2 regions of the Arthrobacter sp. TJ-254 genome follow, and region 1 is predicted to be linked to the other one. Evidence: riboswitches for the same ligand, from Rfam matches in the RefSeq annotation. Region 1 holds a riboswitch; the other holds the start of a gene.
What was found. Region 1 has a riboswitch for S-adenosylmethionine ahead of AC4D14_RS17080 (bifunctional o-acetylhomoserine/o-acetylserine sulfhydrylase). Riboswitches for the same ligand answer to the same signal wherever they lie in the genome.
Positions count from the first base shown of each region.

Region 2: it holds a riboswitch for S-adenosylmethionine, as region 1 does, so the genes downstream of both, AC4D14_RS09960 (LLM class flavin-dependent oxidoreductase) here and AC4D14_RS17080 (bifunctional o-acetylhomoserine/o-acetylserine sulfhydrylase) in region 1, are expected to answer to the same signal.

Region 1 is NZ_JBZCNF010000006.1:160,752-163,928, forward strand. It holds gene AC4D14_RS17080 (bifunctional o-acetylhomoserine/o-acetylserine sulfhydrylase) at 1-1,171, opposite strand, end outside; SAM riboswitch class IV at 1,241-1,357, opposite strand; gene AC4D14_RS17085 (VOC family protein) at 1,465-2,106, shown strand; gene AC4D14_RS17090 (glycosyltransferase) at 2,131-2,913, shown strand; gene AC4D14_RS17095 (CPBP family intramembrane glutamic endopeptidase) at 2,918-3,177, opposite strand, start outside.
Region 2 is NZ_JBZCNF010000003.1:263,431-266,607, forward strand. It holds gene AC4D14_RS09950 (class F sortase) at 1-240, opposite strand, end outside; gene AC4D14_RS09955 (excalibur calcium-binding domain-containing protein) at 280-708, opposite strand; SAM riboswitch class IV at 973-1,092, shown strand; gene AC4D14_RS09960 (LLM class flavin-dependent oxidoreductase) at 1,132-2,538, shown strand; gene AC4D14_RS09965 (GcvT family protein) at 2,745-3,177, opposite strand, start outside.

The DNA of each region.
Region 1 (3,177 bases):
AAGCCGGGTGGATCACCAGGGAGCGCACGTCCCCAACGTTCGCCACATGGGAGTGGAGTTCGAGCCCGTCGACGAAGCGCTTGCCGGCCTCGATTCCGCCGGCGATGTCGAAGGAGACGATGGCACCGGTGCCGTTCGGCCCGTACTTCAGCCCGCGCTCGTACCAGGGGCTTGAGGGAAGTCCGGCATAGGCAACGGATTCGACGTCGTCGTGCAGTTCAAGCCACTCCGCGACGGCGCGGGCGTTGGCGATGTGGCGTTCCATGCGCAGGCTGAGCGTTTCGAGGCCCTGTGCGATCAGGAAGGCGTTGAACGGGGAGATTGCTGAGCCGAGGTCGCGCAGGAGCTGCACGCGCGCCTTGAGGATGTAGGAGAGATTGGCGCCAAAGGCGCTTCCCACCCCGAGGTCCCGGGCGTAGACAAGCCCGTGGTAGCTCTCATCGGGGGTGTTGAAGCCGGGGAACTTTTCCGGGTCGCGGCCGTAGTCGAAGCGGCCCGAGTCGACGATGACGCCGCCGATGGCGGTGCCGTGGCCGCCGAGGTACTTGGTGGCGGAGTGGACAACGATGTCGGCACCCCACTCGATGGGCCGGATGAGGTACGGGGTCGAAACTGTCGCATCGGCGATCAGCGGGATGCCGTTGTCGTGGGCGACCGCGCTGATTCCCTCGATGTCGAGCACGTCCTGGCGGGGGTTGGAGACGACCTCGCCGAAGAACGCCTTGGTATTGGGCCGGACGGCGGCGCGCCACTGCTCGAGGTTGTCGGGGTTCTCCACGAAGGTGGTTTGGATCCCGAATTTCCTGAGGGTGTGCCGGAAGAGGTTGTAAGTGCCCCCGTACAGGCTCGGGCTTGCAACGATGTGGTCGCCCGCCTCGGCGATATTGAGGATGGCGTAGGTTTCGGCCGCCTGCCCCGAGGCGAGCAGGAGGGCACCCACCCCTCCGTCGAGTGAGGCGATGCGCGTCTCAACGGCCTCCTGGGTGGGGTTGCCGATGCGCGTGTAGATGGGGGCAAGCTCCGTGAGGGCAAAGCGGTCGGCGGCGCTCTGGGCGCTGGGGAAGACGAACGACGTCGTCTGGTAGATGGGCAGCGCACGCGCGCCGGTTGTTGAATCGGGGGTCTGGCCGGCGTGGATCTGCCGGGTTTCAAAAGACCAGTTGCTCGACATGGCGCTCCCTCTGTTGCTCAAGGGGCCCCGGTCGACGCCGCGCCATCGAGGCGACGGTGGATCGGTAAGGACCCGCGCTTGCGCAGCGTCCCTGTGACACTGCGCCTGGTCTTCACCCGGGGCACCCCACCGCGGTTGGAGGGTTGCCGGCCAGCAAGCCGGGGCTGTGTGCTGGCACTCATGACCTGCCTCAATGAAAGCCGAGGGACCGGATTTCGGCAACCCATATGACTTCCCGTTAAGTAAGGTGCTCCTAAGTCGAGACGGGCGTCACAAAGTGCCACTATGTAGCCATGCGCTTGGACCATGTTTCTTATGCCTCTGAACCTGATGGACTCGCTGCCACCGCGGAGCGTATTTCGGCCGCGCTGGGCGTAGAAGCGGTGAAGGGTGGTGTCCACCCCCGTTTCGGCACACGGAACATGATTCTGCCCCTCGTCAACGGCCAGTACGTCGAGGTGGTCGAGACCCTGAACCATCCCGCCTCGGACAAGGCACCCTTCGGCCAGGCCGTGCGGTCCCGGTCCGAAGCAGGCGGCGGCTGGATGGGCTGGGTAGTCGCGGTCGATGACCTCACGCCGTTCGAAGAGCGCCTGGGCCGGCGCGCCGTGCCCGGCAACCGCAAGTTCCCCGACGGCCAGGAACTCACCTGGCAGCAGATCGGCATCAAGGGCCTGATCGCCGATCCGCAGGTCCCCTACCTGCTGCGCTGGGACGACGGCACCGAAGCACTCCACCCCTCGCAGGCACGCCCTGCGACCGCGCGGCTCGACTCGCTGACCATCGCCGGCTCCTGCGCACGCGTGACCGAGTGGCTCGGAATGCCCGTCGAAGCGCCCCTGGGCGAGGTGTCGGTCAAGTGGATTGCTCCGAACGGCACCCCGGGGCTGATGTCGGTGACCTTCGACACCGCGAACGGCCTCGTCGAGATCTAGTACCGGATTCCCCCGGAGTCCGGCATGGCCCAGCGGCTCGCCGTCGTCGTCCCGGTGTTCAACGAGCCCGGGATCGACCGCACCCTTGAGGCGCTGTACCGGCAGTCGGACCGCACCGGGATGGTGCTCTATGTGGTGGACAACGGCTCGTCGGATGACACCCGGGTGCGCATCGAGGCGTTTGGCCGGCTCCGGCGCGACTTTCCGCTCGTGGTGCTCGATGAGGAGCAGAAGGGTACCGGCGCGGCGGCCGACACCGGTTTCCGCAGGGCCATCGCCGACGGTTTTCCGTTGGTGGCGCGCACCGACGGCGACAGCGAACCCCGGCCGGACTGGACGGCGCGGATCCGCCGCACGTTCGCCGGGTACCCCTCGGTGCAACTGCTGGGCGGCACGTCCGTGCCCCTGCCGGACGCCTACCGGCGCCGGTTTGACCGCGTGCTCCTCGCCTTCCTCTTCCCTGCCCTCCGCGGAGCCCTCGCGCTGCGCCACCGCGACCCGGCTTGCCTTCGCATTGTCGCCGGCCACAACCTTGCCGTCCGCTCGTCCGCCTATGAGCGCGCGGGCGGTTTTCCCCGCACGTCGATCGATGAGCGCGACGAGGATGTCGAGCTCACCCTTCGGGTGGCCCGCACGTTCGGCCGGCGGGCGGTCCGCATCGACCGGCGGCTGAGAGTCGCCACGTCGATGCGCAGGATCCGCCGTTACGGGGTGCTGCGCACCGGCCTGCGCCATCTGCGCGCCGGAGCGGGATCCGGCGGTTCCTTGCCCGGCGGGCCGCCCGGCGGGTCAACCCACTTGCCGTGAATGCTCAGCCGCCCACCCCGATTGCCGGTCCGAGCAGGGCGAACCCGACGAACCCAGTGATGTCGAGGGCGGCGTGGGCAACGACGAGCGGCATGACGCGCCGGGTCCGGGTGTAGATGTAACCGAACACGAGCCCCATTGCCGCGTTTCCCAGGAACGGTCCGATGCCCTGGTACAGGTGGTAGCTGCCGCGCAGCAGGGCGCTCGTCACAAGGATGGCCGGCGCCGACCACCCGAGGGCACGCAGGCGTTCGAAGAGGTACG
Region 2 (3,177 bases), on a different contig from region 1:
AACAGGTGGCGATTCCGGCAGCGATGGAAGTTGTGATTCTGAGGCGCTCGGCGCAGGCGTTGGCTTCGCAGGGGCCGAGGTCGATGGCACCGAAGAGGAGGCCGGATCAGGGGTAGCCGAGACCGTTGCCGGCCTTTCGACCTGCGGGGCTGCATCGGTTGCACAGCCGGAAAGTAGGAAAAGAGCAACCGCCGCAGAAGCAAGAAAGCTCCTGCGGCGGTTCCTGATTGAACTAATCATGCGTAGGACAATATCCGATCAGTTCTTGGTGTAGGTGGACTATGCCTGGGCGGCGACGCGACGCCGCACCACGAAAGTTCCACCGGCTGCTGCCGCGAGGACAAGGCCGCCGCCGAGCGCGAGCGCGCCCATGTTGTTAGTACCTTCCTGAGCAACGCCGGTGTCAGCGCCGCCGACGGGCATCTGAACTACCTGCGACGGTGCTGCGGGAGTGTTCTGAGCAACGATGCCGGCCACGATGCTCGCGTCGTAGGCAGGGTTGCCTGCAGCGTCGCAGCCAGTCCCATCTCGATCGGCATCCAGTTTCAGCTGGTAACCCGGCGTGCCTGCAGGGATGTTGTAGACGCCCACTGCCGCTGCTTCACTGCAGTTTGCAAATGGGAGGGATACTGCCATCGCCGGTGCGGCCGAGATTGCCGTGAGACCTGCTGCTGCTACCAGTGCGAATCCTGCTGTACTTTTCTTCAATTTTTCCCCAATTCATTTGTGACGTTTGAGGCCCATGTGATGGGCGTAATGAAATTGTAACTCGGAATTTTGACTGTTTGGTCCACCTCGTGGTTATCGCACCCACTACCGATCGTCATCTCACCAGGGCTTGCAAGACACCCTGCTCCCACCAAGCTGTTTCGCCACCCGCTCGATCAAGACGCACACGGGATGCGGCTCGTGACTTTCTATGACGGACGGTTCTCGACGCGGGCGCCGTCCTGCCCGTAGGGTCGAATTCAGAATCAAGAGTTCCAACGCAAAACCCTGGTTTGTTGGACGGCAACCCTCTCGCTGTAGCGGGGTGCCCCAGGTGAGGATTCGGCCCGGCCGGCGGAGATGACCGGAGGGCAAGTACGGCACTTCCTTTCGGTGGTGCCCTAATGCAAGGGTTCTTTTGCCATGTCCTTATCCCCGCATTCCTCCAATTCGCCCCGTCAGATCCGCTTCAACGCTTTCGTTATGAACTGCGTCGGTCACCAGTCGCCCGGTCTGTGGCGCCACCCCGAGGACCAGTCCTGGCGGTACAAGGACCTGCGCTACTGGGCGGACCTCGCAAAGACCCTTGAAAAGGGACTGTTCGACGGCATCTTCATCGCCGACGTCCTCGGCACCTACGACGTCTACGGCGGCTCCGACGAGGCAACTCTCCGCCAGGGCACACAGACTCCGGTGAACGACCCGTTCCTCCTGGTCTCCGCCATGGCTCTGGTGACCGAGCACCTCGGGTTCGGCGTCACCGCAGGCACCGCCTACGAGCACCCGTACCCGTTTGCCCGCCGCCTCTCCACACTCGACCACCTGACGAATGGGCGGTTCGGCTGGAATGTCGTCACCGGGTACCTGCCCTCGGCGACGCGGAACCTCGGGCAGACCGACCAGCTCGAGCACGACGAGCGCTACAACCACGCCGACGAGTACCTCGAGGTGCTCTACAAGCTGCTCGAAGGCTCCTGGGAGGACGACGCCGTCATCCGGGACACCGAAACCGGCGTCTTCACCGACCCTGCGAAGGTCCACGGGATCGGCCATGAGGGCAAGTACTTCACGACGCCGGGGATCCACCTCAGCGAACCCTCCCCGCAGCGCACCCCGGTGATCTACCAGGCCGGGGCTTCACCGCGCGGGATCGCCTTTGCCGCGGGCAACGCCGAGGCCGTTTTTGTTGGCTCGCCGACCAAGGAGATCCTCAAGGACACCGTCACCAAGATCCGCGACGCCGTCGAAGCCGCAGGGCGCGACCGCTACTCCGTGCGCATCTACACGCTGCTCACCGTCATCACGGACGAGACGGAGGAGAAGGCGCAGGCCAAGCACGCCGAGTACCAGCAGTACGTCAGCTACGAGGGAGCCCTGGTGCTGGTCTCCGGCTGGTTCGGCGTGGACCTCTCCGCTTACGGACCTGACGAGCCCCTCGGCAATGTGAAGTCGAACGCCATCCAGTCGGCCGTCGCCAACTTCTCCAAGGTGGAGGACGACGGCAAGCCGTGGACGGTGCGCGACATCGCCGAGTGGGCGGGCATCGGCGGGCTGGGCCCCCGCATCGTCGGCTCGGGCGCGCAGGTCGCCGAGGAGCTTCAGGCCTGGGTCGAGGAGACCGACGTCGACGGGTTCAACCTTGCCTACGCCATCACGCCGGGCTCGTTCGAGGATGTGGTGAAGTACGTGGTTCCCGAGCTGCAGAAGCGCGGCGCGTATCCCACCGAGTACGTCGAGGGGACACTGCGGCACAAGCTCTTCGGCCGCGGAGACCGGCTGCCCGCCGAACACCACGGCAGCAGCTACCGCCTCGAGCCCGCCGCCCGCTGACATCTCACGGAATAATAAGCGGTTCCCTGAATCAATGAACCGACCAAAACCTACCGACACGGAACTGATTCTGTGAGGGCTGGACCGGCCCAGCTTCGAGGTCGGCCGCGGCACACGTGATCGGCCGGCTCAGCCGGCACGGCAAAGGCCCCGCCTCCTTCCGGAAGCGGGGCCTTTGTTGTGGGGCCTTGTTGTGACGGAGGGGCTCAGCCGCGCAGGCGCTCCATCCCTGGGTCGAACAGTGGCTCGGCTGCGACGGTGGCACGGACCCGCTCGCCGAAGTATTCGATCTCCACGGAGTCGCCCTCGGCAACCGCGGCCGGTAGCCAGGCGTAGGCGATGGGCCTGCCGATCGAGAACCCGTAGGCGGCGCTCGTGACGTACCCGGCGGCTTCGCCGTTCACGAACACGGGCTCCTTGCCCATCACCACGGAGACGCCGTCGTCGACCGTGAGGCAGCGCAGCGCCCGGGCCGCAGGCTCCTCCCGGCGGGAGACCAGGGCGTTGGAGCCCTTGAAGCCTTCCTTGTCCTTGTTGACCGCGAAACCGAGCCCGGCTTCGAAGGGGTGGTGCTCCGAGGTCATGTCCGCACCCCACAACCGGTAACCCTTCTCGAGGCGCATCGCGTTGAAGGCCCCG